Regions from separate parts of the Mesorhizobium sp. M1342 genome, predicted to be linked through region 2. Evidence: riboswitches for the same ligand, from Rfam matches in the RefSeq annotation. Region 2 holds a riboswitch; each other region holds the start of a gene.
The links. A riboswitch is a leader RNA that binds a small molecule or an ion and turns the genes downstream of it on or off. The one in region 2 is predicted to bind cobalamin.
Positions count from the first base shown of each region.

Region 1: linked by a shared signal. The riboswitch ahead of metE (5-methyltetrahydropteroyltriglutamate--homocysteine S-methyltransferase) and the one ahead of NKH06_RS00285 (CbtB domain-containing protein) in region 2 are both predicted to bind cobalamin.
Region 3: linked by a shared signal. The riboswitch ahead of NKH06_RS23845 (aromatic ring-hydroxylating oxygenase subunit alpha) and the one ahead of NKH06_RS00285 (CbtB domain-containing protein) in region 2 are both predicted to bind cobalamin.
Region 4: linked by a shared signal. The riboswitch ahead of bluB (5,6-dimethylbenzimidazole synthase) and the one ahead of NKH06_RS00285 (CbtB domain-containing protein) in region 2 are both predicted to bind cobalamin.

Region 1 covers NZ_JAMYLI010000038.1:11,949-19,509, reverse strand. The annotation lists gene metE (5-methyltetrahydropteroyltriglutamate--homocysteine S-methyltransferase) at 1-1,406, opposite strand, end outside; cobalamin riboswitch at 1,502-1,703, opposite strand; gene NKH06_RS28635 (alpha,alpha-trehalose-phosphate synthase (UDP-forming)) at 2,272-3,966, opposite strand; gene NKH06_RS28630 (hypothetical protein) at 3,954-4,511, opposite strand; gene NKH06_RS28625 (adenosine kinase) at 4,833-5,825, opposite strand; gene metK (methionine adenosyltransferase) at 5,875-7,047, opposite strand; gene glyA (serine hydroxymethyltransferase) at 7,101-7,561, opposite strand, start outside.
Region 2 covers NZ_JAMYLI010000001.1:53,645-61,205, reverse strand. The annotation lists gene cbiB (adenosylcobinamide-phosphate synthase CbiB) at 1-900, shown strand, start outside; gene cobO (cob(I)yrinic acid a,c-diamide adenosyltransferase) at 1,172-1,786, opposite strand; gene cobU (bifunctional adenosylcobinamide kinase/adenosylcobinamide-phosphate guanylyltransferase) at 1,788-2,303, opposite strand; gene NKH06_RS00290 (CbtA family protein) at 2,296-3,090, opposite strand; gene NKH06_RS00285 (CbtB domain-containing protein) at 3,106-3,285, opposite strand; cobalamin riboswitch at 3,322-3,525, opposite strand; gene NKH06_RS00280 (MFS transporter) at 3,582-4,781, opposite strand; gene NKH06_RS00275 (heparan-alpha-glucosaminide N-acetyltransferase) at 5,005-6,003, shown strand; gene NKH06_RS00270 (methyltransferase family protein) at 6,000-6,476, shown strand; gene NKH06_RS00265 (MerR family transcriptional regulator) at 6,729-7,115, opposite strand; gene mgtE (magnesium transporter) at 7,273-7,561, opposite strand, start outside.
Region 3 covers NZ_JAMYLI010000025.1:29,895-37,455, forward strand. The annotation lists gene NKH06_RS23840 (FAD-binding oxidoreductase) at 1-729, opposite strand, end outside; gene NKH06_RS23845 (aromatic ring-hydroxylating oxygenase subunit alpha) at 755-2,002, opposite strand; cobalamin riboswitch at 2,118-2,319, opposite strand; gene NKH06_RS23850 (DUF680 domain-containing protein) at 2,827-3,024, shown strand; gene NKH06_RS23855 (DUF680 domain-containing protein) at 3,096-3,296, shown strand; gene NKH06_RS23860 (DUF680 domain-containing protein) at 3,365-3,601, shown strand; gene NKH06_RS23865 (ABC transporter ATP-binding protein) at 3,678-4,790, opposite strand; gene bglA (beta-galactosidase BglA) at 4,815-6,479, opposite strand; gene NKH06_RS23875 (carbohydrate ABC transporter permease) at 6,484-7,561, opposite strand, start outside.
Region 4 covers NZ_JAMYLI010000026.1:20,996-28,556, forward strand. The annotation lists gene NKH06_RS24315 (pirin family protein) at 1-261, opposite strand, end outside; gene NKH06_RS24320 (DUF2277 domain-containing protein) at 301-567, opposite strand; gene NKH06_RS24325 (exodeoxyribonuclease VII small subunit) at 679-930, opposite strand; gene NKH06_RS24330 (histone deacetylase family protein) at 934-1,860, opposite strand; cobalamin riboswitch at 1,982-2,161, shown strand; partial or broken gene bluB (5,6-dimethylbenzimidazole synthase) at 2,273-2,890, shown strand; gene NKH06_RS24340 (hypothetical protein) at 3,013-3,996, opposite strand; gene NKH06_RS24345 (TetR/AcrR family transcriptional regulator) at 4,287-4,895, opposite strand; gene NKH06_RS24350 (MFS transporter) at 5,017-6,240, shown strand; gene ribB (3,4-dihydroxy-2-butanone-4-phosphate synthase) at 6,278-7,378, opposite strand; gene aroC (chorismate synthase) at 7,490-7,561, opposite strand, start outside.

The DNA.
Region 1 (7,561 bases), on a different contig from region 2:
TTGCGTACCTGCGGCGTCTGCGGGAAGGACCCGATGGTCGTCGTCGGGAACGGCGGCAGCCCGAGTGAGCCGGCTTGGACTCTGGAGCGCTCGCCAAAAGCGCTCTCTCGTCGCTTCGCGCTGTCCTCAATGCTAGCGATCCGCCCCTGAACAAGCGGGTCATGGATCCTCGTGGATGTCACGCGCGTGGCGGCAGCCTCGGCAGACGCTTTCAACGCGCCTGCCACCGCATCCCTGCCTTGGGACAGGGCCCGGGCCAGCAAGACCAGCTCGTCGGTCTTCTGGGCCGCGAAGGCGAGCCACGACCTGATGTCGGCGTCGAGTTCCGTCTCCATGCGCAGATCAATCGGCACATGCAGCATCGAGCAAGAAGGCGCGATCTCGACGCGGTCCAAGGGCCAGCCGGCGACGATCGGTTTGATGCGGTCGAGAATGGCGGGCAGGTTCGCACGCCAGACGTTGCGGCCATCGATCAAGCCAAGCGAGAGCACCAGATCCTTCGGAGCGAGCCGACCCACCGTTTCCAGCTGCTCGGGAGCGCGCACGAGATCAATATGCAGCCCGGCCAGGGGCAGAGAAACCGCGGTTTCGAGATTGTCTCCCAGCGACCCGAAATACGTAGCCAGCATGATCTTCAGCTCGGGCGCGGCTTTCGACAGCTGGCCATAGGCGAATTCGAACGCAGCTCGTTCGTTCGGGTTCAGATCGAGGACAAGCGCTGGCTCATCGATCTGCACCCAGTCGGCTCCCGACAGCTTCAGCTTCTGCAGGACTTGCTCGTAAACGGGCAGCAGCCGCGGTAGGAGCGCGATGGGACCGAACCCCTCGGCAGGCGATTTCGCCAGCTTGAGGAAGGTGATGGGTCCAAGGATGACTGGGCGTGTGTGAATGCCGAGAGCTTTAGCCTCGAGGAAATAATCGACCGGCTTCGATGACGAGAGGGCGAACGTCTGATCATCATCGAGTTCCGGCACAATGTAGTGGTAGTTGGTGTCAAACCACTTGGTCATTTCCATCGCGGTTACACCAGGTCCATGAGCCTCCTCCTGGTGACCAGCGTGTCCACAATCCTCCGTCTGACCCTGGTTGCCGCGCGCCATTGCGAAGTAGATGTCAAGTGGGACCTCGCCGCTATTCCAGCCGTAACGGGATGGAACGGCCCCGACCATGGCTGCGGTGTCGAGCACATGGTCGTAAAGCGAGAAGTCGTTCGACGGGATTTTCGACACGCCGCGATCGCGCTGCTCTTCCCAGCTAGCGGCACGGAGCGCCTTCGACGTCGTGAGAAGGTCGCCAGCGGACGATGTTCCGGACCAGTAGCTTTCAAGCGCGAATTTCAGTTCTCGCCGACGACCGAAGCGCGGCACGCCGAGCGTTGCTACAGGAATTTCCTGAGAGTCAGTCATGTCATACCCCGATGGTTGGGGCGCCGATGACAAGGAAGGCGCTAGCAGGCCGGCACGAACGCCGGCTTGCAGCGGCCACCGAGACACCCCGCCCGTGGACGTAATTCGCCGTGGCAGGTCTCCTGGCTCGCGGGGTCATAGCCTCTACCCGTCTTCCTGAGGGTATTCGCCTCAGTGACATGAGTGGGGTTGGCTCGCCGCTAACAGTTGCGGGGGCAGCGCCGGCATTGCACCGGCTTCCCTCTTAGCTCCGCTGCGGCAGCACCGCACGCGAGAACCACGACACGCAGACAATCACAGCAGTCCGCTCTTTTGTCAATGACGCATAACGAAATGTTTATGTCGTTATGTGATTTCGCTTTTACGCTTGTCTAACATTGTGAAATATTCAGTCGCCCATTGGCGGCGCTGCTCCGCTGCCACCATAGTCCAACTAATGGATCCCTGTCGGGCTGCGACATCCCTCGCAGGTCGCCGATGAAGGATTTCGGACAAGACTTCAAGCGCGTGACAACGTCATTAGAATGCAGAAGATCGCATTGGTGGCGATGTTTAACGATGCGGCCGCAAGCCGTGCGTGCGTGGTAGAAGCGGTTTTCTCGGAGTGAGCGCCAAACCGTGGTCCGAGGGGAATTGGCACGCCAGTCGTCATCACGGGTGACTAGGCAATCGTGATGACTCCGCTCGGCGGCAAGAGACCACACTGACGGAGCCTGGCTCAAGGGTCTGATGCAAAGCCCGACTGTGGTCCCGATAAGCCGCTTAAGCCGCATTCAGGCGGTCAGGATAAGTATCTCTCTCTCCAAGCGCTCGGCATTGAGGGATGCGCAAATGCAGGCAAAGCTCGCGTGCTTCATATTCTGCATCATACGATCGGCAGGACCCAGTTTTTATCCAGTGCACGCGTCAGCGCGGTGTGCAATTCTGGCTCGGTCCGATACGAAGGCATTTGGGCCTCGCTGATCCAGCCCAAGCCAACATAGTGGAAGTGATCCGCAGGGACCGTAACCCGGCTGCTGTCCAGTTGCCGAACGAAGTCCGCTGACCAATGGTGGATCGTATACGCTTCAAGTTTGTCCATCATCCTCCGCCAGCGTTGGATGCGTTCTTCGCGCGGCATGCTGGCCGCTCTTGAGATCGCGGTAGCTATCTCGTCGGAGAGCCTCGGATTTACCAGCAGGGCGTCCTCGCCGAAGTCTTCGGCCGCGCCGGCAAACTTCGATAACACCAGAACGCCAGGGTCGCTCGGATCTTGTGCAGCAATGTATTCTTTCGCCACAAGATTCATGCCATCGCGCAACGGCGTCACAACGCAAACACGCGCGGCTCTGTAAAGACCCGCTATCTCAGCTTGGGTGAACGACCTGTTCTCATAGATAATCGGCATCCACTCGTCCGTGCCATGCCGGTTGTTGACTTGATTGACGAGTCTTTCGACGTCGCGCCGATATTCGCTGTACGCTTGGATGTCGCCACGTGAGGGAGTTGCGATTTGCAAGAGCGAGACACGTTGCGGCTCGACTGCCAGCAGATCGAAAGCTTTAATCCGATTGTCGATGCCCTTGGTGTAGTCGAGCCGATCGACGCCGATAACTAGCTTTGCTCCGCCAAGTTTCAACTGCGAAATGTAGGCTTTCTGCGCCTCAAGCGAATCTGCGGCACACTGTTCGAATTGCTTCGGATCGATACCTATAGGAAAATTTTGGCATTGCGTCTGGCCATGGTCCGAGAAAACGACCCCGTTCTTGCTCTCCAGCCCCAAATGAGATTGGACACAGGCGAGGAAATTGCTCACATCACGGTCGGTCTGGAAACCGAGCAGATCATACTCGAGCATACATTTCATTAGCTCGCCAGAATTGGGCACGCGCTCCATCATGTCAGACTCGGGCCATGGCGTATGCAGGAAATGGCCGATCGGCCGGTCAATGCCGAGTCTGTGCAAATCAGCGCCGAGCGGCAGGAAATGGTAGTCATGAACCCAGTAGACTGCGTTATCTCCCAATTCGGACACCGCGCGCGCCATGAAGGCATTGACGTCGCGATAACTTTTATAATCCTCTTCCGAGCCTGAGATCCGGTCCGGCAGCGAGTGGAGCGCCGGCCACAATATTGAATTTGCAAAACCTTGATAGTACCGAGAATAGTCCGCTGCCGGCCCATCGAGCCACCCGATTTGACCTTTGCCACGCTGCACGAGGGGCACCTGTTGCTTATCCCCGTCGCCCAGATGCTCGGAAAAACCTACCCAGACCGCGCCGGAACGCTCCACGACGCACTCCAGGGCCGCCGAAAGCCCGCCTGTCTTGGGCTGATCAGAATTGACAGTCGCACCGCGGTTGGAAATTGCGATAAGACTCCTATGTGGCTGCTGGGCCGCCGTGTTGAAGCGCTGGTCTGCGGCTGAGACAACAGGACGGGACGGGCCAACTTCGGCTTGTTGTTCTCGCTCCTGTGGCAAGTCTCTCAGGGGTTGTTCAAAAGCGATTAGTTCGTGAACAGCCCCAGTTTGCCATGTGAGGTTCCGGCGCGGCGAGTTGGCGTTGTTCAATGCGTCCATTTCATGCCTCCGTTGAATATTTCCCCCAGATGGAGCAACTGGAATTCCAAATTGGCCCTGCTGACGAGAATCTGACGAGCGTCAGAGCAAATGGCGACCGATTGCCGCGTTTCGGCTTCGGCGCCCTCAAGAACCGGCTTATCGCGAAAATAGCTGGCGACCCGATCGAGCGGACCGTGCTTGCGGTAATTGTTGGATTGTTCGGATAAGAGATACACCCATGCCAGCACCTGTTGAAATGAACTGAAACTATGTCGCTGCAGCCAAGGCTGCCGGGCCCCGTGATGCGATCCTGCGTCTGCCGAAGAGTTTTGACACGGAGATCGGAGAGGGCGGGATAGTCCCTTTCCGCCCGTCAGGGCCGGTTTTTGAATCCCTTCCTCGTTGCCCTCGACGATCCCAAAATCGTGGAAGCCAGACCGCGATGTGAATACCAGCCAGGCGAGCACTTCCTGACATCCGCGAATGCCGGGCTCCACATCCGGCGCCTCGTCGAGATTGACGAAGATGAAGCCCTGCTGCCAATTCCGCTGGTCCCATACCAATGGCGAACCAGTCTGCCCGCATTCGGCATCGTGGGACGTGATCGCAAGTCAAGTGCTCCGACGGACGCCGCGAGTTCTCCGTTACCTCAGGAACCTTACTGGCCTTCCCCAAGCTGAGCTTCTGGAAAATGCCGGTGGCGATCTCGATGACGGTGAATGCCGTCAAGGCATGCCCGCCTTGCACCCCCTTCCAGCGAGCTTCACGGCAGCAGCATCGGTCAGTTCTCCGAAGCGAATGGCTGTCGTTATCAGCGAGCTTTGACACAGTTCCGCCACTGCGATGATCGCGTCGGTTGGGCAGCTGGTTAGTTGCCCGCGCATCTACAGCAACCCAGCCCGTTCCGCCTCGCGGCGCAAATTCTGCCTTGGCCTTGGGCCGATCTGCTGGATCACCAGGCCGGCCGCCAGCGAGCCAAGATCGCCGCAAGTCTGCAGGTCGCGGCCTTGCGTGTAACCATGCAGGAAGCCGGCGGCATAGAGATCGCCGGCGCCCGTCGTGTCGACCAGTTCCTTGATGGCGGTCGCCTTGATGACCACGGTCTCGTCGCCGCGCACGATCACCGAGCCTTTTTCCGAGCGGGTGACGGCGGCGATCCGGCAATCCTTGCGGATCTGCGCCAGCGCCTCGTCGAACGACGATGTCTGGTAGAGCGACTTGATCTCGTGGCTGTTGGCAAAGACGATATCGACCGTGCCCGAACGCATCAGGTCGAGGAATTCGTCTCGGTAGCGGTCGACGCAGAACGAATCCGACAGTGTCATGGAGACTTCGCGGCCTGCCGCGTGCGCCAGCTTGGCCGTCTGCCGGATCGCTTCCTTGGCGCGCGGCGGATCCCACAGATAGCCTTCGAAATAGGTGACCTTGGCACCGGACGCCTTGTCGGCCTCGACATCCTCAGGGCCAAGCTCGACGCAGGCGCCGAGATAGGTGTTCATCGAGCGCTCGCCGTCGGGGGTGACGAAGATCATCGAGCGCGCCGTCGGCGGCTCGCCCTTGAGCGGCCTGGTGTCGAAGGCGACACCCTGCGCATGGATGTCGTGCGCATAGATTTCGCCCAGCGCATCGTTGGACACCTTGCCGGAGAAGGCGGCGCGGCCGCCGAAGCTGGCGACGCCGGCCGCCGTGTTGCCGGCGCTGCCACCGGAGGCCTCGATCGCCGGCCCCATGTGGCTGTAGAGCAGCTCGGCGCGCTTGGTATCGATGAGGTTCATGGCACCCTTGATGATGCCGTTGGTCACCAGAAAAGCGTCGTCGCACTGGGCGATGATGTCGACAATGGCATTGCCGATGCAAAGCACGTCATAATCCGGCATCAATGTCTCCGCTTGGGCTTTCCGCTTGCCAATTCGCTCGCCGGCGGCTTCACGGGGCGGCTAGTCCTGCCTCGCGACGCAATTCGTCCGCCCTGTCTGTCTTCTCCCAGGTGAAATCAGGCTCTTCACGGCCGAAATGGCCATAGGTGGCTGTATTGCGGTATATAGGGCGCAAGAGATCAAGCATCTTGATAATGCCTTTCGGTCTGAGATCGAACAACTCAAGAATGAGGCGCTCGATCCTGCTTTCCTCAACCCTGGCTGTCCCGAACGTGTTGACCATGACGGAAACCGGACTGGCCACGCCGATTGCGTAAGCAAGCTGCACCTCGCACACGTCCGCAAGTCCGCTGGCGACGATGTTCTTTGCGACATAGCGGGCCGCATAGGCAGCTGAGCGGTCAACCTTGGACGGGTCCTTGCCCGAGAAGGCGCCGCCGCCATGACGACCCATCCCGCCATAGGAATCGACGATGATCTTGCGTCCCGTGAGACCGCAGTCGCCGCGCGGCCCGCCGACTACGAACCGCCCCGTCGGGTTGACCAGAATTCTGATGCCTTCCGTCTCCAGGTGGGTCGGCAGGACAGGCTTTATGATTTCCTCAATGACGCCCTCGCGGACAGTCTCTTGCGAGACCTGCTCGTCATGTTGCGTCGACACGACGATGGTATCCAGGGCGACCGGGCGCAACCCCTCATAGCGCACTGAGACTTGGGATTTCATGTCAGGACGCAACCAGCCAAGCTGTGCCTTCCGGACATACGCCTGCCGTTTCGTCAAGCGATGAGCGAGCTGGATCGGCAAAGGCATCAGGGTATCGGTTTCGCGGCATGCGTAGCCGAACATGAGGCCCTGATCTCCCGCTCCCTGCTGGAGGTCTTGCCCTCTTCCCTCGTCAACGCCTTGGCTGATGTCGGGCGACTGCTCGGTGAGGGCATGGACGACGGAGCAACGCCGGCCGTCGAAGCCGACGGCCTCGTCGTCGTACCCAATGTCGAGAATCGTATCGCGCGCAACTTGGCTGTAATCCACCTGGGCATCGCTGGTAATCTCGCCAGCCAGAACGACTATCCCTGATTTTACCAACGCTTCACAGGCGACGCGCGCCTTGGGATCTGTGCGGAGGATGGCGTCGAGGATGGCATCCGAGATGTTGTCGGCCAACTTATCCGGGTGCCCCGCGCCAACCGATTCGGAAGAGAACACGAACTGCCTAGCCATGAATACCTCGCTTCGGGTGTTGGATGTGGTATGGGCATTTTGCTTGGCCCACCTTACTTGTCGGAGATGCCCGGGACCTCGAACGCAGCGCACAAGTCGGCAACGTCTCTTCGCACGCAGGCATGGAGATCTTCGTCGTCTGGCCGCTGGAGGACGGAGTCAATGAAGCCAGCAATTTGCTGCATTTCCACATCGCGCATGCCCATTGACGTCACTGCTGGTGCCCCCAGGCGAATTCCGCTTGTGACCGCCGGATCCCGCGGGTCGCCAGGCACCATATTAAAGTTTGTGATGATTCCTGCCTTTGCTAGTCGCTCGGCATAGGCCTTGCCCGATAGTGGCCGATTGCGAAGATCAAGGATCAGCATGTGATTGTCCGTCCCCCCGGTCACCAGGTCATGACCTCGCTCAAGCAGTGCATGTGCCAGAGCCTTGGCGTTCTTGACCGTCTGTTGGCCGTAGCTTCGGAAGGACGGGTTCGCGGCTTCGTGCAAGGCAACCGCTAGCGCAGCGA
Region 2 (7,561 bases):
CGCGCCATCGGCCATCCGGTGACGTGGTTCGGCAGGCTGATATCCTTTCTCGACCACAGGCTCAACCGCGCCACTGATCCCGACGCGCTGCGTCGCAAGCGTGGTGTCCAGGCGCTGCTGGTCATCGTGCTGGTGCCGGCGATAATTGGCCTGGGCGTGCAGATCCTGTTCTGGTTTGTTCCCATGGGCCTCGTCATCACGGCCCTTCTGGCAACGTCGCTTCTGTCGCAAAAGAGCCTCTATGAGCATGTCGAGGCGGTGGCTGACGCGCTCGACACCGGCGGCCTGGCTTTGGGCCGCGTTGCCGTTTCGCGGATCGTCGGCCGCGACCCTGAAACGCTCGACAGGGCCGGCGTCTGCCGCGCGGCGATCGAGAGCCTGGCCGAGAATTTCTCTGACGGCATCGTCGCCCCCGCCTTCTGGACCGGCGTCGGCGGCCTGGCCGGCGGCGCCGCCTACAAGGCCGCCAACACCGCCGATTCGATGATCGGCCACCGCACCCCGCGCCACGAGGCGTTCGGCTGGGCAGCGGCGCGCTTCGACGACTGGATCAATCTGCCGGCGTCGCGGCTGACGGCGCTGCTGATCGTGCTGGCGGCGTTCCTCGTCAAAGGCGCTGATGCGAAAAATGCCTGGCATGCGGTATTGCGCGACGCGAAAAAACATCGCTCACCCAATGCCGGCTGGCCGGAAGCGGCGATGGCTGGCGCGCTCGGCCTGGCGCTCGCCGGGCCGCGCAGCTACGGCGGCGTCCTGGTCGACGACGTCTTCATGGGCGAAGGTGGGCGGCGCGAAGCCGACAGCCTCGACATCAGGCAGGCGCTGAAACTCTATCGCGTTGCCGACTATCTGCTGATCGCCCTGTTCGGGTTGGTTTCGGTCGTTGTCATCGTGACGTGATCTCACGCTCCCCCTTGTGGGCAGGGCTATCGCATATGGAATTCCTGAGATGTCTGCCCGGCACGGACCCCCACCCCTAGCCCCTCCCCACAAGGGCGAGGGAGACTTCCGCTGGCGCCGACCCAAGCGAATCGCCTGTCTTTTCGGCGCCAAAGAAGAATTAAAGGCACGCGGCAGCGTTCCCTCCCCCTTGTGGGGAGGGTTAGGGTGGGGGTCCCTCTTCGCAAGAATCCATATGCGATAGCCCTGCCTTCAAAGGGGGTAAGAAGCCTCAGAACTCGATTCCCTGCTGGGCCTTCACGCCCGCGGAAAAATGATGCTTGGTCACGCCCATCTCGGTGACGAGGTCGGCCGCCTCGACCAGCGCCGGCTTGGCGTTGCGGCCGGTGACCACGACATGCAGGCCCTCGCGCCGCGCTTTCAGCGCCGCAACCACCTTGTCGAGATCGAGATAGTCGTAGCGCAGCGCGATGTTCATCTCGTCGAGCACCAGCAGGCTGATCGACGGGTCGGCCATCAGCTCGAGCACCTTGGCCCACGCGGCTTCGGCCGCGGCGATGTCGCGCTTCAGATCCTGCGTTTCCCAGGTGAACCCCTCGCCCATCGCGTGCCAGACGACGCGGTCGCCGAAGGCGGCGAACGCATCCTTCTCGCCGGTGTGCCATTTGCCCTTGATGAACTGGACGACACCGACGCGCTTGCCGTAGCCGAGCATCCGCAGCGCCAGGCCGAAGGCGGCCGTGGTCTTGCCCTTGCCGGGGCCGGTGTTGACGATCAGCAGCCCCTTCTCGACCGTCTTGCTCGCCACCTCGGCATCCTGCACCGCCTTGCGCTTAGCCATCTTGGCGCGGTGGCGTTCTTCGTCCTTATCGTCGATGTCGGTCATGTCATTTCACCTTGAGCGGCAGCCCCGCCACCATCAGCAGCACCGTATCGGCAATCGCCGCGACCTGCTGGTTGAGCCGGCCGGCGGCATCGCGAAACCGGCGCGCCAGTGCATTGTCCGGCACGATACCTTGGCCGACTTCATTGGACACCACGAACCAGGGTCCGCGCGGCCGCGACAGCACCTCTGCCAATCGGCGGCATTCCAGCTCGAAATCGTGTTCGGCCAGCATATGGTTGGTCAGCCACAACGTCAGGCAGTCGACGAGTACCGGTTGGTTATCAGGCAAGGCGGCAAGCGCGCCGGCGAGATCGAGCGGTGCGTCGATGGTCGTCCAGCCTTCGCCGCGCTGCGACCGGTGCAGCGCGATGCGCTCACGCATCTCGTCATCCCAGGCTTGCGCCGTGGCGATATAGGTCCAGGGCGGCGGCAAGGCGGTCGCCAGGATTTCGGCGTGCGCGCTCTTGCCGGACCGCGCACCGCCGATGAGGAAGGTCAGTGTCTTGCGATCAGGCAAAGCTGTCGCGCAGGCTGGTCGCGGTGCCGGTGAAGCGGCCACGCACCACACCGACGACCGCGCCGAGCACCAGCCAGAACACGAGGTTGGTCACGGTCACCGCCACCACGAACTGGTGATGCAGCCCTTCCGGAATCGCCGTCTCGTAACTGTCGGGCTGCGGTGCACCGACAACATGCGGTGCGACGATCAAAAAGACGGCAAGGATCGCCAGCGGCAGCGACTTGCGGAACGCGATCAGGCCGAGACCGGCAGCGGTTGCCGCCACCGTTGCCCACCACCAGATCTGCCGCTGGGTGAGATCGGCGGCCGGCATGGCAGGCAATTCCGGCGGCAGGCCGAGGCCCGGTGCCAGCGTGAACACGGCAAAGCCGGCAAGGCCCCAGAACACGCCCTGGCGCCAGCCACCGATGCCGCCGGCGAATTCGGAGACCGCGACCAGGATCAAGGCGAAGCCGATGCCGGTGACGATATTGGCAAGCACGCTGAAGGCGAAACGCTCGAAACCGTCTGCCGGCGCCCAACCTTCGTCTGCCGGAGCGGCTTCCGCCGCAGCCGGGGCAGCAGAGCTCATCGCATCTCCCGCCGGAGCAGTTGTGCTCATGGCATTGCTATCCGTTGCGGCCGGAGCGCCATGGTCATGGTGATGCCCGCCGCCCGCCTGTTCGTAAACTTCCGCCTTCAGGATCAGCGGCACGGTGGCATAGGCCTGCAGGCAGGCGAGGACGACGCCGGCCACGAGCCCTGCGATCGCCGCGATGAACACGACGTTGCGAAACAGATTCATGATGTCAGCCCCTCGTCAGTGGCAGGGAAACGCCATCGAATGGCGATAGTCGTGAGCCGCATTATGGACGGCATCGATATGCGAGAAGCCGACAAAGCCCATCACGAAAATGCCGAGCAGCGCGGCAAGCGCGAGCTGCATGAAGCGCGACTGCGAGGAGACGGAGGCGCCGAGGGAGACGGAAGCGGTAGTCATGTCTTGTCCTTTCGCCCTCCACCCGAGGGCATCGAAGTCAGTTTCCTGTCGCCGGCAGGTCTCCTGGCTCGCGGATCAGCATCCTTCCCCACCTTCCCGAAGAAAAATCTTCAGTGGCATATGGAGAGGACTACCGCACACAGTTGCGGGGGCAGCCACGGCATTGGGCGAATTCGCCCGCACCGCATTCCCTCTTGGCTCCAAAATGGAACCGGCGACACCGGCGACTATAGGCAGAATCCTCGCCTCCGGCAAACCAAATTCCGCCGGCGGCCATTGCGAATGCGCCATGAAGGTCAAAGCGATTTCGGCAGATAGCGCCACGTCACAAAGCCGCAGACCGCCGCCAGCAGGCCGAGCGTGACGAACACCGCGCCAAGGCCGAAGAAGGCCAGCACCACCGAATAGACCAGCGGCGGCGTCAGCTCGGAAAAGTCGAGATAGGTGCGGTAGACCGCCGCCATCTGCGATCTTTCATAGGAGCGCACCGAACGCATGAAGGCGGTCGAGCCGAGCGCGTCGAGCGCAATGGTGAAGAAGGCGCCGCAGAGCAGGAAGGCGCCGGTGAGCAGCGGCACGGTTTCGCCGACGAAGCCTGCCGCCAGCAGCGTGGCCGACATGGCGAAATAGGCGAATGTCATGGTCCTGCGGCCGCCAAAGCGCTTTCCTGCCTTGCCCCAGAAGATGGCCATGAACAAAAGCGCGTTGCCGGCCGAAACCAGCAGGCCGCCGGCCAGCTTGCCCTCGCCGGTGATCACCATGAACAGCGGCCCGTAGACGAAGAACGTTGTCCAGAAACAGGAGCGGCCGAAGGCAATCAGCCAGGCCAGCCTGAGCCTGGGCTGCGCGACGAAGCGGCCGATATTGGCGAGCGGATTGACAGGGCGCGTCTTGCCCGGACGGATGGACTGGGTGTCGCCGAGGCGGTAGGTCCAGAACAGCGCCAGCAGGGCAAACGCGAACACCGCGACCGCACCGTGCGCGGCATAGATGCCGAAGCGCGTGTAGAGGAAGATGCCGAGCGTCGGCCCACCGGTCCAGGCCAGCATCGACCACGCCATGCGCAGCGATTCGGCCTGCATGAAGTCGGTCTTGCGGATGTGGTCCATGATGTAGAGGTTGAGCGTGATCGACAGCGCGCTGGCGCCCATCACCCGGCACAGCATGCCGGCCAGTTGCCCGGCAAGCGTGTCGGTGACGAAGAACAGCGAGCCGACGGCCAGCAGGCAGGCGCCTGATGTGTAGACCCAGCGGCGGGCAAAGCGGCGGATCAGCATCGGCATGAACAATGTCACCGACAGGCCGAGCATCGCCACGACTGTGTAGAGCATCGACACGATCTGCTCGTTGTGCAGGATTTCATAGGCCTGGATCGGGATGACGCTCGACACCGTGGCGCGGGCGAAGGATTCGACTGCATAGAGCGACGCGAAGGTGCGCGCGTCCGCGGCCTTGAGAGCCGGCAGCCAGATCGGATGGCGCACATGGGTGGACATTGCTTTCCCCGAAGCAGATTCACCGGGTTAAATCTGCCGTGGCGACCCCAGTGCCAATAAGAGGAAACCGACGTGCATCCGGCAAAAGCGAAGCCGGCCAAAGGCTTCCCGGCACTGGCCCAATGCCGCGGCCGATCCGGCGTTATCGGCAGGATTGCCGGTCTTCTTTTGTCCGGGGCAACCGTGATAGTCCTCCAACGGGGCTGAATCAGAATGCGAGACCATGAGCATCCAAACGCCGACCGCACCCGTTCAGGATCGACCAAAGCGCATCGTCGTCATCGACATCGTGCGCGGCATCGCGCTGATCGCCATGGCAAGCTACCATTTCACCTGGGATCTGGAGTTCTTCGGCTACACCGATCCCGGCCTGACCGCCTTCGGCTGGTGGAAGATCTACGCGCGCTGCATAGCCTCGACCTTCCTGTTCCTGGTTGGCGTCAGCCTGTACCTCGCCCATGGCCGACAGATCCGCTGGAACGGCTTCTGGAAGCGGTTTGCCATGGTCGCCGGAGCCGCGATCGCGATTTCGGTCGTCACCCGCATCGCCACCCCGGATGGATTCATCTTCTTCGGCATTTTGCACGAGATCGCGCTGGCCAGCCTGCTCGGCCTCGCCTTTCTGCGGCTGCCGGCACTGCTGACGCTTGTCGTCGCCGCGCTCGTCATTGCGGCGCCTGTCTATCTGCGCCTCGAGGCGTTCGATCACCCATGGCTGTGGTGGGTAGGCCTGTCGGCTAACAATCCACGCTCCAACGACTACGTTCCGTTGTTTCCATGGTTCGGCGCCGTGCTTGCAGGCATCGCGGTGACGAAACTCGCCGCCGGTTCAGGCGTGCTTGCCCGGCTTGCCGAATTGGCGCCCGGTCGCTGGGCCAACCCGCTGGTCTTTATCGGCCGGCACAGCCTGGCGTTCTACCTGATCCACCAGCCATTGCTGATCGGCTGCGTCTGGCTGTTCTCGCAGATCATGCCGGCGCAGGTCGAAACCCCGCAGGTGAATTTCCTCAAAACCTGCCAGCTGTCCTGCGAGCAGTCGCGCGACACCGAGTTCTGTACGAGCTACTGTGTCTGCATGCTCGATACGCTCGAGGGCGAGGCGACGCTTGATCGGCTCTACAACAACGACCAGACTGCGGAATGGAAGACGCATCTGTCCGATCTCGCCGGCATGTGTACCGCCAAGACGGACAGCAAGTTGATGGAGGAAGGGGTCAAATGACCGAGAACCAGCCGAAGCCGGGGCTCATACCGTGGCCGCCGCTGATCTACACCGCCGCCATCGCCATCAGCATCGCGCTGGGCCTGCTCTATCCCCTGCCCTGGATCGGTGACCTCCTGGGCGACATTCTTTTCGCCGCCGGCTGGGTGGTGCTGCTTGCCGTTGCAGCGCTCTGGGTCACCGCGATCCGCACCATGGTCCGCGCCAAGACCACGCTGAACCCGAACGCTGTGCCCGATCACCTGGTCACCACGGGTCCCTTCGGCATCACCCGCAATCCGATGTATCTGGCCAACACCCTGCTGTTGATCGGCGTCGCCTTTGTCTCGGGCATCGTGTGGTTCCTGCCGCTCGCCTTCATCGCCGCCTATGCCACGCAAAAAATGGCGATCGAAGGCGAGGAAAAGATGCTGGCGGCAAAATTCGGCAAGAAATACCGCGACTACGCCAAACGCGTGCGCCGCTGGATTTGAGCTGGCGCTCCGGTTTCCATCGCGGAGAGGTTTTGACAGGTGCACACTTCGGCGATTAGCCTAAGTCTTGCGAACTTCGTCATCCTAGGGCGAAGCAGGAGCGCAGCTCCGTCGCGGAGACCCTAGGATCCATGCCGTGACCTCGGTCTAGGAGTGCAGCGGAGCAAAGTTCTGCGCCGTCGCGGTGCATTGCAGAAGGAATAGACGTTTCCGCTCATTCCGAACGCTAACGCGCGATAGAATCCAGTCCGCTCAGGTATTCACGCCAAGCTCGACCAGCCGCTCCACACAAGACTCCTCGGCCTGGTCGAGTTCAGCCAGCGTCTCCTCGAGGTCGCGGCGCTTCTGCCGGAGATCCTCGCGCTTTTCCTCGATGCGCTTGATCATCAGGTTGAGCTGGCCGACTTCGCCGGGCGGCTCCCTGTACATCTGGATGATTTCGCGGATTTCGTTGATCGAGAAACCAAGCCTCTTGCCGCGCATGATCTGACGGATGAGGTGGCGGTCGGAGGGGCGAAACAGCCGCGTGCGGCCACGCCGCACCGGCTGCACCAGCCCTTCGTCCTCGTAAAAGCGCAGCGTCCGCGTCGACACATCGAACTCACGGGTCAACTCGGTGATCGAATAATATTCTCGCATTGCCACTCCCGCACGCCGAAACCAAGGGGCGATCGCCATGCCGGCGTCACCCTTATGTCCCGAACCAAAACCCATGCCATGCCGGAATCGACATGGCGCCCCGCGCAAGCCTCGCACGGCATTTACGTAAAAGTCAATTAAGCCAAAAGGCGTGCCTTCAGGGCACACCGAACCACCACGTGGCGATGCCGAGAAATGCAAAGAAACCGACGACGTCGGTAACCGTGGTGACGAAGACCGCCGAAGCGACCGCCGGATCGATCTTGAAACGATCGAGCAGCAGCGGAATCAGGATGCCGGCCAGGGCGGCCACGAACATGTTGATGATCATCGCCGCCGCGATGATGCCGCCCAGATTGGGGTCACGGAACCAGGCTGCCGCAACGATGCCGATCAGGATGGCGAAGACGATGCCGTTGATGAAGCCGACACCCATCTCGCGGCGA
Region 3 (7,561 bases), on a different contig from region 2:
GCCGGCGGCGTCCAGCATGCCGCGCACGGCGCGCATGAAGGGATCGGGGCCGCAGCAGAAGATCTCGCGCTCACGGAAATCGGGCGCCAGCAATGGCAGCCGGATCGCGTCGATGCGGCCCATATGGCCGAACCAGCCCTCGCGGCTCGACCGCTCCTCGATCATGAAGCCGAGCGACAGGCCAGGCATGCGGCTGCCGAGCAGCTCGAGCTCCTTGCGGAAAATGATCTCTTCCGGGCGGCGCGCGCAGTTGACGAAGCCGACATCGGTCCATGGCGCGCAGTCGTTCAGCCAGCGCAGCATCGACATCATCGGCGTCACGCCGGAGCCGGCCGAAATGAACAGATATTTGGCCGCCGGGTGGCTGTGCAGCGAGAAGTCGCCGGTCGGCCCATAGGCCTTGACGTGCGAACCGGGCGTCAGATGGTCGAACATCCAGCGCGTACCGGTGCTGCCCGCCTGCGCCTTGACCGTCACCGCGATCGAGAACGGCCGCGACGGCGAGGACGACAGCGTGTAGGTGCGCATCAGCGGCCCGTCCGATGTCGGCAATTCCAGCGTCACGAACTGGCCCGGTTTGTAGCGGAACCAGGTCTGGTTGTCGGAGCGGAAGGTGAAGGTCTTCACGTCAGGCGCTTCGTCACTGACGCCGATCACTTCCAGCACCTGCAGCCTGTCGTTCCAGGGCGTCATCTGGTCGAGATGGCGATAGAGGCCAAGGTCCGTCATCGCATTCATCCTCTTGTCCCCTGGGCTAGGCGACGCTGCGCAGGGCCGGCCGGTCGCCTTCTGCAAGGCGCGGTCCGATGAACGACGCGTACCACTCGACGAACTGGATCACGCCGCCCTCATGCAGCTCCGAATAGGGGCCTGGTTCGTAGGCCGGCGACAAGATGCCGAAGGCGTTTTCCTCGACGATGCGACGGTCCTGGTCGTTGGTCTCGGTCCAGACATGGGTGAGCTCAGCGAGATCGTAGTCGACGCCTTCGACCGCATCCTTGTGGACGAGCCATTTTGTCGTCACCGCGGTTTCCGTGGCACTGATCGGCAGCACGCGGAAGGTGACGGCATGGTCGCCGAGGATATGGTTCCAGGTTGTCGGATAATGATAAAGCAGCAAGGAGCCGATGCGGTCGGTTGAAACGCTGTCGGACAGGTTCTTCTGGACCGCCCGTTTTCCCGTCATGGTGTAGCTGACGGCATCGCGCAGCAGCGGCGCGCGGGTGGCGCGGTACTGCCCTGCCGGATCGATGCGGAATTTGCTCGGCAGGCCTGATGCCTCGCATTTGGCCCAGTGCGCGACCATTTCAGGGTCGCTGTCGGCGCCGTTGACGCCGGTCACGGTCGGAGCCTCGGGGAAGGTCTTGCACAGCTCAGGATGATTGGCGGCGCAGTGATAGCACTCGCGGTTGTTTTCCCAGACCAGCTTCCAGTTGCCCTTCTCGACGATCGTGCTCTCGAAGGCGATCTTTGCTTCACGCAACCGGTGCGGCAAAAGATAGGGTTCGATCATCGCCCGCATCGGCGCGAAATCCGCCGGCTCCTTGGCCAGACAGATGAAGATGTAGCCGCCGACGCTCTCGCAGGCGACCGGCTTCAGGCTGAAATCACTCTTGTCGAAACCGTCGGCCATCTGGCGGGCAAACAGCAGGCGGCCGTCCAGCTCATAGGTCCACTGGTGATAGGGGCAGACGAGCTTTGCCGCCGTGCCCTTCTCCGTGTTGCATACACGGCTGCCGCGATGGCGGCAGGAATTGTGGAAGGCGTTGATCTTGCCGTGCTGGTCGCGGACAAGGACCACCGGATAGTCGCCGATCTGCACGGTGATGTAGCTGCCCGGCTTCGGCAGTTCGCAATCATGGCCGATGAACAGCCAGTCGCGATACCAGATCAGCTCCATGTCGAGCTTGAAGTAGTCCGGATCGGTGTAGAAGGGCTGCTCCAGCGAAAAGCCTTGCCGGCGCCCCTTCAGGAGCCTCAGCATGTCGTTGCGGGTATCCATGTCCTGTCCTCGTTTCTAAGGACTGAACTGGTGGTGATGGAGGAAGGATTGAAACGCAGGCCGGCTAGGTGCCAGACATGCGCTATCCACCTCTTGACCGCCCACCGCGATCAGTCGAGTCTAACAATCTCGGGCTGGTTTCCGGGCTCTGGAGTTGTCCTTGCGGACCATCGCGACACCTTCCCAGGCAGTTGCCCAGTGGTCTCCCGTTGCGACTTGAACTCCACCACCGTTGCGGGGGCAGCGCCGGATTCTGACCGGCTTCCCAATTCTCCGCCTCGTCGTCACGAAGCGGCACCTGAGATGGTATGATCTAACCACGATCGGGGGCGCGCCGTCGGCATGAAAACGACATCGTATCCATGCGGCGCGACACGGCCTGCGAACGTTCCCGCAGACCGTCGCGGGCTGAAATCCACCTCCCGGATGACCATTTTGCCGGCTGCGATATCCCCGAATCGGACCCCTTGGCGGGGTCAAAAAAGGTTAACGGTTTCGAAAAGTGACTATTAGCTCGATCTAAAATCGAACCGAACGGTTCGTTTCTGTTGACGGTGCGTGCAGGACGGTGTGAACGCTGGGCCTCTGAAACAGTCAGTGATCCATCCAGCGGTTACACTTAACATGCTGATTTAAAGAAGAAAAATATACCCGTAGATTCCCTTGGCACAATTTCAAGGTGTGGATTCATGGTCCACACGGAACAACTTCGTGATTGGAAAAGGCGGGGTTGCCCTCCCACATCGGGGCTGTCCGAACGACGCGATTTCATTTCCAAGACACGCCGCTAGACGGACGGAAAAAGACGATACTGGAGTACAAAAATGAAAAAGATCATTCTCACTGCCGCAGCCCTTCTGGCCATTTCCGGCAGCGCCTTCGCTGGTAGCGACCACTACGGTTCGAACGCCGCGGCAGCCACTGCTGTCGACAGCTCGTACACCGCTTCGACCAAGAAGTCGGAACCGGCTGCTCAGGCGCCTGCCCAGGGTGCTGACCGCAACCTCTTCGGCAACAACTAACAGCCGATTCCCAGTCGACGGCGGGCTCGCCCGCCGCCCTGGCGAAATTCAGACATTCAGGAGTATTTAAGATGAACAAGATCCTCATTGCTGCCGCCGCCGTTCTGGCCATCTCCGGCAGCGCTTTCGCCGGCAGCGACAACTACGGTTCGAACGGCTCCAACCAGCCTGCCGCCACGGTGGACCAGTCGTACACGGCTTCCACCAAGACCGCGGAATCGACTGCCCAGACGCCCGCTCAGGGCAGCGACCGTAACCTCTTCGGTCGCTAATAACCAATTCGCAAGCGACGGCAGCTGTGTCTGCCGTCCTGGCGAAATCCAGAATTCAGGAGATTAAAATGAACAAGATCCTTATTGCTGCCGCCGCCGTTCTGGCCATCACCGGCAGCGCGTTCGCCGGCAGCGACAACTTTGGCTCCAACGGCGCCAATCAGCCTGCGGTTACTTCGGTTGACAGCGCGCATACGAGCTCGGTCCGCAACAGCGGTGGCCTCGTCGAGAAGCTGCTCAATTCGTCGGGCGACGTGGAGAAGTCCGCCCCTCAGGGCAGCGACCGGAACCTCTTCGGCCGTTAACAGCCGAAGCTGATCTTCAACAAAAGAGCGGCGGGCCTAGCCCGCCGCTCTTTTGCGTCCGAGACGCGTTCCTGCCTCAGGCCGCCTTCGCTTCAGCCTCATGAAGGGCAAACGACCGTCCGTCAGCGTCGAAGATATGCAGGTCCTCGCCATTGGCGCTCAGCCGCAATGTCGAACCACGCTTGACCTCGACATTGCCGGGCAGCTTGGTCACCAGCGGCAGGTCGGCGCGACCGATGTCGACATAGACCAGCTGAACCTCGCCGAGCTGCTCGAGATAGTCGACCGTCCCCTCGAACAGATAGTCCGCGCCGCTGGCGATGATCAGGTCCTCCGGCCGCACGCCAAAGCTCACCGCAGCACCCTTCGCCGAAGCAGGCGTTGCGATCGGCACGGTTGCCTTGCGTCCGCCGACATGGCTGACGACGGTCGGATTGCCGGTCTTTTCGATGGTCGCGGGCAGGATGTTCATGGCCGGCGAGCCAATGAACTGGGCAACGAACAGATTGCCGGGCTTCTTGTAGAGATCCATCGGCGTGCCGACCTGCTCGATATGGCCGTCCTTGAGCACCACGATGCGGTCGGCCAGCGTCATCGCCTCGACCTGATCGTGGGTGACGTAGATCATGGTCGTGTTGGGCATCGATTCCTTGAGCTTGGCGATTTCGATGCGGGTGGCGACGCGCAGCGCGGCGTCGAGGTTCGAAAGCGGCTCGTCGAACAGGAACACCTTCGGATTGCGCACGATGGCGCGGCCGATGGCGACGCGCTGGCGCTGGCCGCCTGACATCGCCTTGGGCAGGCGGTCGAGATATTTGGTCAATTGCAGGATCTCGGCGGCCTGACGCACGCGGCGGTCGATCTCGGCCTTGTTCTCTTTGCCGATCTTCATCGAGAACGCCATGTTGTCGTAGACGGTCATGTGCGGGTAGAGCGCGTAGGACTGGAACACCATGGCGATGCCGCGCTTCGACGGCGGCACGTCGTTCACCACTTCGCCGGCTATTCTGAGTTCGCCGGAGGTGATTTCCTCGAGCCCGGCGATCGATCTCAGCAATGTCGACTTGCCGCAGCCCGACGGGCCGACGAAGACGATGAACTCGCCCGACTTAATATCGAGATCGATGCCGTGGAGAATGTTCAGATTGCCGTAGGACTTCTTCACTTGTCTTAGCGTGACATCGGCCATTGGTTTCCTCCAGTGATTGGAAATTCAGTCGAGACGCCCGAACCAGGCGCCGTAGCCGCCAAGCTCGATGGAACCGCTGTTCGCCTGCCCCGAAAATCCGTGCCCGGGCAGAGGTTGCAGCGATCGGCCGCCAAGGTCAACCTTGGCCGGCCCGGCTCCCAGATTGAAGATGCAGACGATCTGCTCGTTGCCCGCGCGGCGTGTGAAGGCGACGGTGTCGCCCTCACTTTCGATGAAATTGATATCGCCCTTGGCCAGCGCCGGATGGGCGCGCCGGAAGCTGAGAAAGCGCCGGTAGTGCTCGAGTAGCGAAGTCTCGTCGTCCTGCTGGACATCGACCGCTTGCGACAGATGCTTGGCCGGCACCGGTAGCCAGGGCTTTGCCGAGGAGAAGCCGCCATTTTTGGCGCTGCCTTCCCACACCATCGGTGTGCGGCAGCCGTCGCGGCCCTTGAATTCCGGCCAGAAGCGAATGCCATAGGGGTCCTGCAGATCCTCGAACCGAAGGTCGGCTTCGCCGAGCCCAAGCTCCTCGCCCTGATAGATGCAGACCGAGCCGCGCAGGGACATCAGCAGCGCCGAGATGACCTTGAGGTAGGCGATCGGGTCGGCCTCATTGGCCGCCCAGCGCGAGGCCGGGCGCATCACGTCATGGTTGGAAAAGGCCCAGCACGACCAGCCGTCGCTGGCGACCTTGCCGAAGGATTCCAGCACCGAGCGGACCTTGCCCGCGCTGATCTTTTCCGGCGCCAGGAAATCGAAGGAGTAGCACATGTGCACGCGCTTGCCGCCGGCGGTGTAGGCGGCAACCACTTCAAGCCCGCGCTGCGAATCGCCGACCTCGCCGACCGCTGCGGTTGCCGGATATTCATCGAGCAGGGCACGGAACCGTTCGAGGAAGCCGAGGTTCTCGGGGCGGCTCTTGTCGTAGAGATGGTCCTGGTAGTTGTAGGGGTTGACCGCCGGCGCGGTCTGGTCGTTGCGCTCTTCCGGCGGCAGCGGCGGATTGTTTTCCAGGCCCTGGCTGTGGAAGTAGAAATTGATGGTGTCGAGCCGGAAACCATCGACGCCGCGCTCCAGCCAGAAGCGGGTGACGTCGAGCAATGCGTCCTGGACTTCGCGGTTGTGAAAGTTGAGGTCGGGCTGTTCGGCCAGGAAATTGTGCATGTAATATTGCTGGCGGCTGGTGTCCCATTGCCACGCCGAGCCGCCGAAGATCGACAGCCAGTTGTTGGGCGGCGTGCCGTCCGGCCTGGCGTCTGCCCAGACGTACCAATCGGCTTTCGGGTTGCTGCGGCTCGACCGGCTTTCCTTGAACCAGGGATGATTGTCGGCAGTGTGCGACAGCACCTCGTCGATCATCACCTTCAAGCCCAGCCTGTGCGCCTCGCCGGTCAGCGCGTCGAAATCGGCCAGCGTGCCGAACATCGGATCGACATCGCAGTAATCCGATACGTCATAGCCGAAATCTTTCATCGGCGACTTGAAGAACGGCGAAATCCAGATGGCATCCGCGCCGAGTGCGGCGATGTAGGGGAGGCGGCCTATGATGCCCTTGAGATCACCGATGCCGTCGCCATTCGAGTCCTGATAGCTGCGCGGATAGATCTGGTAGATCACCGCGCCCCGCCACCAGTCGCGATCGATGGCGAGGTCAGGCTTCGAGCTGGCCTTCAAAGCGGATTGCATCGTCTCAGCCTCCTTTCACCGAGCCGGCAAGCAGCCCGCGGACAAAATAGCGCTGCAGCGAGAAGAACACGATCAGCGGCACGATTATGGTCACGAAAGCCGATGTCGTCAGAATCTCCCAGTCGCCGCCGCGCGAGCCCAACAGCGCGTTGAGCTTGGCGGTCAGCACGATCTGGTCTGCCTCTGTACCGAGGAAAACCATCGCCACCAGCAGATCGTTCCATACCCACAGGAACTGGAAGATGGCAAACGAAGCCAGCACCGGGAACGACAGCGGCAAAACGATCTTGACGAAGATCTCGAAATCGCTGGCGCCGTCGATGCGCGCCGATTCCATGATTTCGCGCGGCAGGCCGGCAATGTAGCTGCGCAGCAGGTAGATGGCGAAGGGCAGGCCGAAGCCGGTATGCGCCAGCCAGATGCCGAGATAGGTCTTCGACGGCATGCCGAAGAACGAGCCGACGCCGTTGTAAAGTTTCAAAAGCGGGATCAGCGACATCTGCAATGGCACCACCAGCAGGCCGATGATGACAGCGATCAGCAGCGCCCGGCCGGGAAACCGCATCCAGGCCAGCGCATAAGCGGCAAAGGCGGCGATCAGGATCGGGATGATTGTCGCTGGGATAGTGACGGTCAGAGAATTCATGAATGACCGTCCGATGCCTTCGGAGAACAGCACGGTTCTGTAGTTGTCGGTGGTGAATTTCGGCGGCGCCGACGAAGCATAATAGACACGCTGGCCGCGATCGCCTTCGAACGCTTTCGGGGACTGCATGACGAAGCTGCCGTCGGCATTGAGCTGCAAGGTCACGCCGTCGCCGAGATCGGCTGTGGTGCCGGCGGGATATTGCGTCGGTGCCGCCGATTTGACGCCGAAGGCGCTGATGTCGCGCTTGGCGCCGTCCCCGAAAATATTGCCCTGGAGGAGGAACTTGCCGTCCTTCTCGACCTGCGCCGAGGCGGGCGGCAGCCGGCTGGCTTCCGTCTGGGTGGAACTGGCGAACGAGTTCCACCAGCCCGAGGCGATGATCTGGTTCTTGTCGCGCAGCGACGAGACCAGGATGCCGAGTGTCGGTATGGTC
Region 4 (7,561 bases), on a different contig from region 2:
GCCGTCGAACAGATAGGTGACCGTCGACAGGCCGATATGCGGATGCGGACGGACATCCAGTGCCTGACCGGCGCGCAGGACCGCGGGCCCCATGCGGTCGAAGAAGATGAAAGGCCCCACCAGCCGCCTTTTTGCCGTCGGCAGGGCACGGCGCACCTGAAAACCGCCGATATCCTTGGCGTTGGGTATGACCATCAATTCGATCTGATCGCTGGCGAAGGCATCGCCTGCCTCAGGGTCTTTCCCGGGGAAGAAGCTCATCGACTCTCCTTGTCGGTGGTCGAAGGCCGCCTGGCCGCATCAGGCAAAGCGGATCGCCGCCTTTGCCCGCAGCTTGGCCGCCACCTCTTCGCGATTACGCGGATGCTGGTGGGTTTCCAGGGAATCGAGCAGTTCGCGCGCCGAGGCGGCGATGGCTTCGACGGCATGGTCGAAGGCGTGCTGGTTCTGCTTCGAGGGTCGCGTGGTTCCGCTCAGCTTGCGGACGAACTGAAGAGCCGCGTCGCGCACCTCGTCATTGGTTGCCGGCGGATCAAAATTGAACAGGGTCTTGATGTTTCTGCACATCGCTTCCGTATCTCCTCTTGTCCTTGAGCTGTTTCAATCGGAACGAGTTATATCCTCGATCATGATCATGTCCAAAAACCGGTGAGGCGAGGCCATCGTTCGGACCGAGCCTCAATCCGCGTCGAGTGGCTCCGTTCCAACCGGCTTGCCGTCGCGCGACAGCCTGATCTTCTCGACCTTGTCCTCGGCGGCCTTCAGCAGCCGGTCGCAATGCGCCTTCAGCGCCTCACCACGCTCATAGATCTTGATCGACTGGTCGAGCGGCACGTCGCCACGCTCCAGATCATCGACGATCTTCTCCAGCGCATCGAGTGCCTGCTCGAAGCTCATCGCCTTGACGTCTTCGTTGGTCTCATCGGCCATCATTCATCCTTTCATCAGTCGCCCGACATGGGCGGCGACCGAAAATGCCAATCCCTGCAGATCGTAGCCGCCCTCGAGCAGGCTGACGAGCCGGTTGCCGCTGTGGCGTGCCGCGCGCTGCATCAGCTGGCCGGTCGCCCAGTCGAAATCATCCTCGGTCAGATTGATCTCGGCCAGCGGATCGCGGTGGTGCGCGTCGAACCCCGCCGAAATGATGATCAGGTCGGGCGCGAAATTGTCGAGCGCGGGCAGGACGCGCGACAGGAAGGCATCGCGAAACACTTCGCTGCCGGTCTGCGGCGCCAGCGGTGCGTTGACGATGTTGCCGGCGCCCGTTTCGGTCTTCGCTCCGGTGCCGGGATAAAGCGGCATCTGGTGTGTCGAGCAATAGAGCACCGACGGATCGTCCCAGAAAATATCCTGCGTGCCATTGCCGTGATGCACGTCCCAGTCGACGACGGCAACGCGCTCGACACCGTGTTTCTTCTGCGCATAACGCGCCGCGATCGCCGCCGTGTTGAACAGGCAAAAGCCCATCGCCGTGGTCTTTTCGGCATGATGGCCGGGCGGCCGGGCGGCGACGAAGACGTTGTCGGCGCGGCCCGAAAAGACATCATCGACGGCGGCGTTGGCGGCGCCGATCGCGGTGATCGCCGCTTGCCAGCTCTTCGGGCTGGCAGTGGTGTCGGCATCGATGCGGGCAATCCCCTCGTCGGGGATGGCGGCGCGCACGCGGGCGACGAAATCGGCGGGATGCGCGTAGAGGATGGTGGCCTCGTCGCCTTCCGGCGCCTGAATACGATCGAGCCCGGCAAAGGCTTCGTCGTCGAGCACGCGCTCGATGGCGCGTAAGCGGTCGGGCCGCTCGGGATGTCCGGGCGGCGTGAGATGCTCGAGGAAGATCGGATGGGTGTAGAGACGGGTGGTCATCGTCCTAATCTAGTGACCCGGATCGACAAAGGCCATGCACGGGCGGCCGATGACTGGGGAAAATCGCGACTGCGTCCATTCGCGTCGCCGCAGGCATTGGCCCCGCGGGCGCTTCGGCGTAAGGTCCCTGGTACTGCCTGGTGCCCGCCGCAAGCGGGAGAATCGGGAACACGGTTGAATTCCGTGGCGTGCCCAACGCTGTGAGGGGGACCGCGCCGGTAAATGCCACTGTCGATGACGGGAAGGCACCGGACGCGGGTTGATCCCGAGCCAGAAGACCGGCCTGGCAGGCATTGTCATCCGCGTGGTCAGGCGGATGGCATCAGAGCGACGTGCGTCTACTTGGACGCACAAAGTACGCTCTGTCAGTTTTGAATCTGCAATCGCAAGGGGACAAGCGATGCCGGAACACATGACCGCTGCCATTGACGATGGATTTGACCAGAATGCGCGCGATGCGGTCTACCGCGCCATGTTCACGCGGCGTGACGTGCGCAGCCATTTCCTGCCCACCGCGATCGATGACGACGTGCTGGCACGGCTGCTGCTTGCCGCCCATCACGCGCCATCGGTCGGCTTCATGCAGCCATGGAATTTCATTGTCATTCGCGATGTCAAACGACGGGCGGAGGTGCGCGACCTGTTCCTGGCCGCGCGAGAACAGGAACTGCCGGCGATCGAGGCGGAAAAACAGGCGCTGTACCGCAAGCTCAAGCTGGAAGGCATCTGCGAGAGCGCGCTCAACATCTGCATCACCTGCGACCGGCAGCGCTCGAAGGGTTCGCCGCTGGGACGCTGGCACAATCCGGAGATGGATCTCTACAGCACCGTCTGCGCGGTGCAGAATTTCTGGCTGGCCGCGCGTGCCGAGGGCGTTGGCGTCGGCTGGGTGAGCATCATCGAGGCTGAGGCGCTGAAGCGGCTGTTGGCCATTCCGGACCACGTAACGCCGATCGCCTATCTCTGCGTCGGCCGTGTTTCCGAGTTCGCTCCCAAACCGGACCTTGAAACGCATGGCTGGGGACGGCGGCTGCCGCTGCCGGAGCTGATCATGAGCGAGACCTTTTCCGGGCAAGGCGAGACACAGCTCAAATCCACCGTGGCGCGCCTCAACACCGTTTCTGCCTCACCAGACATCACCCGCCCAGCGGATCAGGGTGTGGCGCCGGCCGTACCCCAGCGCGAACCGCCGAAGGAGGCCAGCGCCTTGTCCTTGAGCTCTCTGAACTTCGACGACGCCTCGGCCAGCCGGGCGTCCCAGGCGGGATCCGGCACCTGGCCCGCAATGGTCTTGAAATAGACCTGCATCAAGCAGGCGATGGCGAAGGGTTCAATGAACGCCGCCTTGAATGCCCAGGCGAAGACGATGGCGAGCACAAAAGCCCAGCCGGCGAGCTGACCAGGCATCAGGAACAGAATTGCGCCAGCAGGCGCCAGCATCATCAGAAAGATGATGAATGACACGCCCCACATGATGACCGCCAGCCAGACGGCGTTCTTGACCATGACCTTGCCGTTCTGGGCATACAGCACGACGCCTTGGCGCGCCGTCTCGAACGGCGAGGCTGAATTGATGCGGATGTTGTAGCCGAGGATGATCTCGTCCACATAGGTCAGCGACAGGCGGATCACGGTGTTGATGAAGGAGACCAGGCCGCTCAGGCCCGGTATCGGCAGGAAGGCGGCGATACCGCCGAGCAGGCTGGTGATGGCGCGGATGGCACCCTTGACGAGTTGGTCGACGACGAAAAGGGTGTTGGCCTCGGCAAAACGCTGGGTCACGATATCCCTGGCGTAGGCGATCTGGTCCTGACCGCCGGGAATGTCGCGGCCGTCGATCAGATGAACCATGACGGCGATGTGGCCGGCCTTGACGATGTAGAGGATGTATTCGCGGATCCAGTAGACCGCGATCGAGACGATGCCAAACCCGACCACGCCGCCCCACAGGGCAAAGGACATGGGCCCGTCGGGATCGGTGGAGATATGGCCGACGCCATAGCCGACCGAGGCACCGGTGCCGGTCGCCATGATGTAGGCCAGTGTGATGCCGAAATAGACGATCATGCGAAAGACGATGAACGGCCAGGTCCGCATCATGATGGACACCGACCGGCCGATCTCGAAATCCCACATGTGCCCCGAATCTCCGCCTCAGAGATGGTGGAAGAGGATGGGCTCAACCCGGCGATTGTCAATTGCCGGCCCTTGACGCCGAAGGGCAACGAATTCGGGCTGACGGTTTTCTTTCGGAGCCTTTCGCCGGCGCGCGGCTGACGGAGCATCAAACGAAAAACCCGCCTGTGCGGCGGGTCACTGGCGCAAATCAGCACCATGGACGAATATATACCTTAGCTGAGGTCACCGAGTCAAGAAAAAATTCCTATCGGGAACAGCTGCCGGGCACGAAAGCTCCGGTGGGAACTTCAATTCGACTGCGGGTCCGGCTTCTTGAGCAGGCCTTCGAGCAGTTGCTTGAACGCCGTCACCACCTTCTTCGACGTCGCTTCGGGGTCGCTCGAATTGGCGATCCGTTGCGCTGCCTGGCTGCTCGCTCCGTTGATCAATCGCGAGGCCGTCTCGGGGTCGAGGCTGGAGACAACGACCCCCTCCTCCTGCAGCGCGGTCAGATGGTCGGTCATTGAAGCGATGCACGCACTGCAATTCGGCCATTGCGCTGGATCCCCCAGCACGGCCGGGCCATCGCGGAACATGATGCGCTGGATTTCCGGCTCCAGCGCCATCTCGATATAGGTCGAGCATTCGTCGACGAAATGTTGCCAACGGGTCGGCGCTCTCGACGCGACCTCATTGATGCGCGCCGCCATCTCGCCGTCAATCTGGGCTATGACCGCCTGCAACAGCCCCTTCTTGTCGCCGAAATGATGATAGAGCGCACCGCGCGTCAGCCCGGCCGAAGCGGTGAAATCATCCATCGAGGCTTCCGCATAGCCTGTTGTGCCGAAGGCATGACGGGCCGCCGCAATAAGCTTTGCGCGCGTCTCGGCGATCATCTCCTTGCGGGGTTTGTGCATGTGTCCTGGACCTATTCACATACGCTTCGTATGCTAATTGACATACGCGGCGTATGCTCTATCTAATAATCATACGCTCCGTATGTAATTGTCCAATCGTCCTTTGTCGAGGAACCAACCGATGCAAAATCCCTATGCGGAAATCTTTCGTGCCCCCGGCGCCAAGGGCTTTGCGGCCGCCGGCTTCCTAGCGCGCCTGCCGATCGCCATGGCGCCCATCGGCATCGTGGCGATGCTGTCGCAGGCGCGCGGCGAATACTGGCTGGCTGGAGCCGTCTCGGCGACATACGCGCTGGCCAACGCCTTCGTCGCGCCGCAAATATCGAGACTGGTGGACCGCCTGGGCCAGACACGAATCGTCGTGCCCACCACTATCATCGCGGTGCTGGCTTTCGCCGTCCTCATAGCGGCGGCCAACCAGGACTGGCCGGTGTGGACGCTGTTCGTGTCGGCACTCCTGGCCGCCGCCATGCCAAGCATACCTGCGATGGTGCGGGCGCGCTGGACAGAGATTTTCCGAGGACGACCGCAGATGAACACCGCATTCGCCTTCGAGTCCGTGGCCGATGAACTGGTCTATATCGCCGGGGCATCGTTATCGGTCGGCCTGAGTGCCGCCCTATTCCCGGAAGCCGGCGTTCTGGTGAGCACATTATTTCTCGCATTCGGATCAGCGGCCTTCATCCTGCAACGCTCGACCGAGCCCCAGGTGCGGCCGGTCGACCATAACTCAAGCGGCTCGGCGATCCGCCTGCGGCCGGTTCAGATCATCACGCTTGCCCTGATCTTCGTCGGCGCAACCTTCGCGACGACGGAAGTGACCACCGTGGCGATCACCAAGGAGCTTGGCCAACCCGGCGCCGCCAGCCTTGTCATCGGCGTTTATGCGCTGGGATCGTTCGTGCTCGGCATCATCGTCGGCGCGCTCAGCCTGAAGGCGCCGCTGCAACGCCAGCTCGCCATCGCAGTCGCCCTCGTCGCGCTCGGCACGCTGTTGCCGCTCGCCGCCGACACCGTGCCGCTGCTGGCGCTGACCGTGTTCATCAGCGGTGTGGCGATCTCGCCGACCTTCATCACGGCCTTCGGCCTGATCGAGCGGCATGTGCCGGAAGCGATGCTGACCGAAGGCATCACCTGGGTCATGACCGGCATCGGCATCGGCATGGCGCTGGGCTCGTTCGCGGCCGGCGCGGTGGTGGATGCGTTCGGTGCACCGAACGGGTTCTGGGTGTCGGTGGCTTCAGGCACGATCGCGCTGGCCACGGTGCTGCTTGGCCAACGCAGCCTTGCCACGACTGAGTGCGAGATGGACGTATGTGAAGCGGCCGCGATTGCCGCGGAATAATCAGATAGCGCCCGGTTTCGAGCCGGGCGCTAGCTGCCTAGAGGATCTCGGTCTTGGCGATGTGGATGCCAAAACCTTCGAGGCCGACATAGTGGCGTTCGCGCGAGGCGATCAGGTTGATCGAGGAGATGCCGAGATCCTTGAGGATCTGCGCGCCGAGCCCGATCTCGCGCCACTCGTTTTCGCGGCGGCGAGCCTCTTCGTGATCCTCGCGGTCGCCGCTGGCCGGCCGTTTGCGTTCCTGATGCGCAACGCCGACGGAGCCTTCTCTGAGATAGACGATGACGCCGCGCCTGCGCTCACCCATCGCCTTCATGATGGCGTCGAGCCGGTGGCTGGTGCCGAAGACATCGGTCACCACATCCTCGGAATGCAGACGCACCGGGACCTCCTCGCCGTCGCGGATGTCGCCGAAGACTATCGCGACGTGATGCATGGAGTCCCACGGCAGCGTGTAAGTGAAGACCTGTGCCTTGCCGCCGAGCGTGTCGATTTCCGAGCACGCGACGCGTTCGACCAGAGTTTCCTTGCGCTGCCGGTAGGCGATGAGGTCGGCGACCGAAACCTGCTTCAGCCCATGCTCCTCGGCGAAAGCCTGCACCTGAGGGCCGCGCTTGACGGTGCCGTCATCATTGACCAGCTCGGAAATGACGCCGACCGGCGGCAGGCCGGCGAGCTTGCACAGGTCGACCGCGGCTTCGGTATGGCCGGAGCGCATCAGCACGCCGCCTTCGCGCGCAATCAAAGGGAAGATGTGGCCGGGCCGGACGAAATCCGAGCCACCGACATTGCCGTTGGCAAGATTGCGAACGGTCAAAGTGCGATCTTCGGCCGAGATGCCCGTGGTGGTGCCATGCTTGAAATCGACGCTGACGGTGAAAGCCGTGGTGTGGGCGGAATCGTTGTCGGCGACCATCGGCGCAAGGTTAAGCCGCTTGGCTTCTTCGCGCGGCATCGGCGTGCAGACGATGCCGGACGTGTGGCGAACGATGAACGCCATTTTTTCGGGCGTGCAGTGGACGGCGGCGACGATCAGGTCGCCCTCGTTCTCGCGCCCGTCATCATCCATGACGACGACGATCTCGCCGCGTTCGAAAGCACGCAGGGCTTCGACGATTTTTTTCTGGTCGTAAGGCATGGGTACTCGCTTCGCTCGCAGGGGAATAAGGGAGTAGGGCAGTACGGGAGTAGGGAAAAGCAAAAAGATTTGGCCGGCCGGACTAAGAGCGCAACATATTGCCCTATTCCCCTATTCCCCTATTCCCCTCCCCGTCTGTCCCCGATGCCGCAGATAGTGGTCGGCGATCGCACAGGCAACCAT